Regions from separate parts of the Oceanobacillus kimchii X50 genome, predicted to be linked through region 1. Evidence: a T-box and tRNA genes for the amino acid it is inferred to sense, from the RefSeq annotation. Region 1 holds a T-box; the other holds one or more tRNA genes.
The links. A T-box is a leader RNA that pairs with one kind of tRNA and senses whether it is charged. The one in region 1 lies ahead of C794_RS10935 (valine--tRNA ligase), so its partner is inferred to be a tRNA-Val.

Region 1 (3,431 bases):
TCTGCATCACGAATAAGTCCGTGTAATAACGTATCTTCAAATGGTTTTTCATCCATGAATTCTTTGGATTGGAAAATCATTCTCGCTACCCAGAAGAAAATAATGTCATAACCTGTTACTAATACATTCGTAGGGAAGTAACGTTTTAAATCAGCAGAATCTTCATTTGGCCATCCCATCGTTGAAAATGGCCATAACGCAGATGAGAACCATGTATCTAACACATCTTCGTCTTGTTCCCAATTTTCAATATCTGCCGGTGCCTCTTTACCTACATATATTTCGTTTGTTTCTTTATGATACCAAGCTGGAATTCGATGTCCCCACCATAATTGACGAGAAATACACCAATCGCGAATATTATCCATCCAATTAAAATAAGTCCGTTCAAATCTATCCGGAACAAAGTTTACTTTTTGATGGGCATCTGCTTGCATATCTAATGCTGATTTTGATAATGGATCCATTTTAACAAACCACTGTGTTGAAAGATAAGGTTCAACTACTGCTCCACTACGTTCAGAATGGCCTACCTGATGGGAACGCTCTTCAATTTCGAACAATACTTCTTGTTCCTGAAGATCATTTACGATTTGTTTACGACATTCAAAACGATCTAATCCTTGATATTTCCCAGCATTTTCATTCATAGATCCATCTTCATTCATCACTAGAATACGTTCTAATTGATGTCTGTTACCTATTTCAAAATCATTCGGATCATGTGCAGGTGTTATTTTTACTGCACCAGAACCAAGTTCCATATCAACATAATCGTCTGCTACAATTTCTATTTCTCTTCCGACGATAGGCAAAATAACTGTCTTACCGATTAGATGCTGATACCGCTCATCTTTCGGATGAACAGCAACTGCTGTATCTCCTAGCATCGTTTCTGGGCGTGTTGTAGCAATTTCAATAGTTTCATCACTACCTTTAATTGGGTAGCGCATATGATAAAACTTTCCTTGAACTTCTTCGTAAATTACTTCAATATCCGATAGAGCTGTCTTCGTGGACGGATCCCAGTTAATTATATATTCACCACGATAAATGAGCCCTTTCTCATATAACTTAACAAACACTTCTCGAACCGCATCAGACAATCCCTTATCTAATGTAAAACGTTCTCTTGAGTAATCTAGACCTAGCCCAAGTTTTTCCCATTGTGAACGAATAAAACTAGCGTATTCTTCTTTCCATTCCCATGCTTTTTCTAAAAATTTCTCACGACCTAATTCATAACGATTCGTGCCTGATTCTTTTAATCTTGCCTCAACTTTTGCTTGAGTGGCAATTCCAGCATGGTCCATTCCAGGAAGCCATAATACATCATATCCTTGCATACGCTTCATTCGTGTAATCGTATCTTGCATTGACGTATCCCATGCATGCCCTAAATGTAAACGCCCAGTTACATTTGGAGGTGGAATAACGATTGAATATGGCTCCTTATCAGGATCTCCAGTTGCTTCAAAAAACTTTCCATCTAACCAAAATTGATAGCGTCCTTGTTCTACTTCCTTAGGATTATACTTTGGAGGAAGTGATTGCTTGTTCCCTTTGTCCTGTTCCATTTAGAAACCTCCTTTTAATAAAGCAAAAAAACCCTTTTCATCCTTAAAAAAGGACGAAAAGGGTATAATTTCCGTGGTACCACCTTTGTTTACAAACCAGTCACTGTTTGTACACTCATGTTTGGATAACGGTCAATATACCGGTCTCTCTTACTGATTTTTTCAGAGAAACTGCATCAAGGACGACTTCAAGAACAATGTACTTAGGAAATTTCCAGCTCAAGATTTCCCTCTCTATAAGTGTTAATTCTTTACTACTCCCTATCTTCGCATTTATTTTGCTTATTCGTATTTTTATTTTATATGGAAGTTCTAGTAGCGTCAACTCTTATTTATTATAGGCACGAAACAAGCTTATTTATACATAGTATACTTTAGACCACCAAAAGGTGGGTACAATTCATATAATTTTAGGAGGTTTTTTGTTATGGCAAGGTTCTACCGTTTTCGACTTCCGCCTTGGGCACGAAAGTGTATTATTATTATTGAAGTATCCGTAACACCCATTATGGTATTCCAACTTGTTCGAACATTACTGATTCCAACTACGTTTGATATACTTTTAACTGGTTTATTAATTGGATTAGTAATTGCCTTTTATCTTGAATGGATTTAATTTGTATCAACATTTATCGTTTCGTACTCTTCTTGTATAAAATCGACCCATTTCATACCAAATTGTAATCGTCTAAAGTGTTGTTGAAGTTCTCTCGTTTGTTCCAACATGGATTTTTTAGTTCTTTGCTCTGTATAATTTTGAACAACACGTATATAATGAGCGGGATTTAATAAATTTATAGTTAACAAATGCATTTCTTTTACTGTAAGATGATTCGTTTTACGATATAACTTAAAAGCTTGCTGCATTTCTTCAATTGGTTGGTCATAATGTCCAGTAATATGTTGAAAATAGTTAGCAATATCACTAGAAGGATGGTCAAAACTTGCTTCTTCCCAATTCAATAAATATCCACCCCTGCAATGTGATGGTTCTAATTTTCCATGACATAAACTTTTTGACCAAGAAACACTCTCTTCTTCCAGTTCAAATATAGCATTCATTTTGTTTTGAAGTAACTCAGAAGCGTGTACGACACCTTTATACTGAGAACATGCAATTAATTCAAAAGGTGACATGTATCTTCTGCTTTCAAAGTGAACAATATTTTCTTTCAGACTATCTGGAATATTTCTACAAAATGATTGGAATCCTTCAAAGTCCTTTTTCATTTTATCGATCTGAATGCGTTCTGTTTGCTTCGTTTTTTTGTGGATTAAGGCTAGTGTTTGCATTGTACTCTCGATCTGATAATTAATATCCATGTTTCTAGGAATATCAACCCATGGAGTTAAATAATAATAAAAATGTTCATGTTTTTGATAAAGTGAACCGTCTTTCGTTACATAAACAGGTAGGATTTCAGAGATATTTTTTTCGCTAGCAACATGATAAATACTAACCCATGATTCGATGGTATTTTCATTAAGATAGCTTCGCTTTAGAGCGTAGTCCCGCATTCCATCATGTACTCGAAAAAGTCGACTTGAAACTTTTTCGATTTCTAAAGGATAAATGCTGTAATGTCCGAGTACTTCTTTTAGTATCTCCACCTATCATCCCCCCTTACGATACACTTGACTTTTTATGTATACCTACGCAAAACTTGTTTGCGCAGGACCTCCTTATTTTGGAGGGATATACAGTAATTGACCTTGATTCACTTCAAAATCTGACTCTAATTGATTATGTTTGATTAATTGTAAAGGACTAATAGCAAACCTCTGTGCAATGGTTTCTATTGTATCATCCTCTTGAACAATACAAAGACGCATTTTTGTATACTGTTCTTCTTC
Region 2 (3,431 bases), 810 kb from region 1:
AAGTAGAAGTATAGGACCTGTGGATTCAATAATACGAAATGTTTTCTTGGTTGCATCAGCTAGCTCAGTATTCGCAATTCCAAATCTATCCTCTTCAAAGCCTCTGCGTGAAAATGCTTTAATTAATCGCATTCCAGCAAGGTTTTCCTGCATGACTCTATTTACGTTATCTACATTCCCTTGGACTTTCGTAAATAACTTACTCGTAATCTTCAAAACAAATAATAAGAAGATAACAAGCAGGGGAACGGTTACTAAGAATATCGCTGCTAATTGTGCATTTACAATAAAAGCCATGATAACTCCACCAATTACAGTAAGTGGAGCTTTCGCCATAATACGTAATGCCATAAAAATCGTATTTTGAATTTGGCGGATGTCATTAGTGAATCTGGTTACTAAGGCAGATGTCGGATATTGATTTAAATTGGCGAAAGAGAAATCTTGAATCTTTTCAAACAGTTTTTGACGAATATCATATCCATATGCAAAACTGACATGGGAGGAAATAAAGGAATTAATGATTCCAGAAACAAGTGAAAGTAAAGCCAATCCAATCATGATACCGCCCCAAAAACCAATATTGCCTAAATCTTGGTTCTCAATGCCTTGGTTAATCATGAACCCTAAAAATAAAGGAAGCAGCAATTCTACAGCTAACTCAACCAACATTAGTAGAAATGCTACAATAGAAGGAACTTTATAAGGTTTTATAAATGAAAAAACATTTCTCAATAATTATCCACCTTCAATTTCAGATAAAAAACAATTTTTTACTATTATAAGACGATAAAGCTTTATTATCCAGTAATTTATTTCGGTATGCGAAATTTTTATAAATGATCTTGGATATTTTTAATATGATGATATAAGTTGAAATTAGAACAAAAAATAGAGTGCTTGCGAATAGATGAACACGTTCAAATATTTTATAAGCACTTTCTGTATTTACCCAGAAAAAGACTTTTTCAATCCATTATATATTTTGATTCAAATTAGTGATAGGACTTGAGGTTACTGACAGTACTTGATTCGAAAAAATTCATCGGGACTTCGTCCTATGATAATGAAGATGAAATGTATTAAAAATTCTACTTTTTAGAAACACTTGATGAAAGTTGTATAAAAAAATAAAAGTTAGTATTTGTATATGGGAGAATTAAAGAATGTTAGTTATGAATAACACGAGAAATGTATTTGTACAGTAGTCAAAGGTGAAAGTGAACGAATAGGTGTGGAGAAACAAATGCTTGTCATAGGTAGATAGAGCGGGTATAATATTTTGTAGTTACATATTTTATGATTCCGTAGCTCAGCTGGGAGAGCGCCACCTTGACAGGGTGGAGGTCGTTGGTTCGAGCCCAATCGGAATCATCCTTAATAACTATTGATATAAAAGGCTTTCTCTTCTTTATGAAGGAAAGCCTTTCTTCTTTGTATATCCAAAATGCCGACATTTTGCCGACCAATTCCTATATTTTATTGGTTTTTGCTGTTTCCTAAAAGTGCATTATCTAGTTTCTGTTGCAATTTTATCTGCTTCTTCGATAGCATGACCATAAAAATTCATAGTTGTTGAAATATCACTTCCTTCTGTAAATCCAAGTTTTTCTTAGTATTTTCAGTAAAGGTCGAATGGTTAGAGATAGACTTCCTAATAAGTATGCAACATTTCCATAGAAGTCTGTAATAGCGAAAAAGTTTAATATGCTACCTGTAACGAAAAATATTCCTACTAATACATCTCCTATTAATTGTAAGAAATTATATTTTTCTTGAAAGTAAACTTCTAGTGATTGGCTATATATGCTAAAGTCTTGTTTATTTCCTTCTTTATAATTTTTTATTCTTGGTATTTGCATATATGTAATCTTCTCCCAATTTTTGCTATATTAATTCCCTTAAAATTCAAATTTTTACTCTACCTCAAGAAGGAATCATTCTATAGTCATGAACAATTAAGTATGAATAATTAAAGATATTATGACGTACGAACTAATTTTAATTTTTTTAGTTTATTTGAAGAAAATAGTGGAATACATTTTACATAGAAAAGTTAGTTTCATAGCTTTTCTAAATAATTTAGGAGGTGGAGAGACATGGCTAACAATCAAACTTACAAAACAGGAGAAAAAGCACCGGAGAGCGGAACATTTAAAGTTAAAAGTTTAGTGAACGGCGGATCAACTAATCAAGATAATACTGAAATTAGAGTTGAAGAAGGCGAGCAATTTCCTCCTTCTCCATCTAGTAATGAAGCTGCCAATTGGGTAAAAGTATCATAAAAAAGAAAAAGCCCTCCTATGGGGGGCTTAATTTCAAACTTTAAGTCTACGTAGTATTGCACCAATCCCAAACAAAACTAATACCCTAAAACCACGATTAGCTACTTCACTTAAAAAACTATTCCATTGGAGTATTTGATTTACGTTTAGATGAGGATTAGCATTCATAGAAGCAATATACCTATATGTGATATCACCAGTCGAATAAATTAGATATATAAAAGCAAAAATTGTAAAAATGTTCGCTATATTTATTAATCGCTTGTTTTTACTATTATCCATTATTTTTTCCTCTACATTTTCCCAAACTCATTTCATTTTAGCTCATTTTCTCTTATCACACAAATCCAAAGGGGAGCCTACCCTATTAACTGAGTAGGTTATTCACCATAAGATCCCATAAGGTCTGTATTTTCTTCTAAGTTCTTCTTGGTTAATATTATTAAATGAATAGTATCATATACCTACGGCGTCTATTTCTAATAAATCTATTTCATCCCACTCTTTTTTGTGTTAACTTTTATGAAATGTAGTTGTATAATTACTGATAAGAGGAGTATACATAATGGCATTAAGATTAGAAAAAATAACAAAAGATTTCAATGATATCAATAAACTTAAGAGATTATTTATAAAAGCATTTCCGAAGAATGAGAGGTTGCCACTTTGGTTTCTTTTAATGAAAGCTGACAAAGATTTTGTTGATTTTATAGGTTTTTATGATGAAGATGACTTTATTGGGTTTACTTATTTAATAACTAATAAGGATTTGACATTTGTTTTGTATTTGGCAATTGATAGTAGTCAAAGATCAAAAGGGTATGGGGGAGCAGTACTTTCGAAGATTAAAGAACTGTATCCAAATAATCGTCTAATTCTCAATATAGAGGCTATCATTTCTAATTCTCAAAACTATGAACAAAGAGTAAAAAGAAAGAACTTTTATATAAAAAATGGGTACGTCAATTCTGGAATCATGTTAAAAGAAAACAAAGATTATTTTGAAATTATGATTAATCAAAATGAATTAATCGAGAAAGAGTACTCTGAATTAATTCAAAGATATTCGGGTATATTCTTTATGTTTGTTAAGCCTAAGTTTATACCATATATAAATGATGAAAATTAATATCCAAACTTTTTTGA

Region 2: it encodes a tRNA-Val, which carries the amino acid that the T-box ahead of C794_RS10935 (valine--tRNA ligase) is inferred to sense. The anticodon was not compared.

Annotation. Positions count from the first base shown of each region.
Region 1 covers NZ_CM001792.1:2,074,311-2,077,741, forward strand. The annotation lists gene C794_RS10935 (valine--tRNA ligase) at 1-1,577, opposite strand, end outside; T-box leader at 1,624-1,854, opposite strand; gene C794_RS10940 (hypothetical protein) at 2,005-2,193, shown strand; gene ysxE (spore coat protein YsxE) at 2,190-3,188, opposite strand; gene spoVID (stage VI sporulation protein D) at 3,261-3,431, opposite strand, start outside.
Region 2 covers NZ_CM001792.1:1,267,112-1,270,542, forward strand. The annotation lists gene C794_RS06735 (ABC transporter ATP-binding protein) at 1-735, opposite strand, end outside; tRNA gene C794_RS06740 (tRNA-Val) at 1,302-1,374, shown strand; gene C794_RS06745 (YrhK family protein) at 1,584-1,862, opposite strand; gene C794_RS06750 (YjzC family protein) at 2,100-2,285, shown strand; gene C794_RS06760 (GNAT family N-acetyltransferase) at 2,851-3,414, shown strand.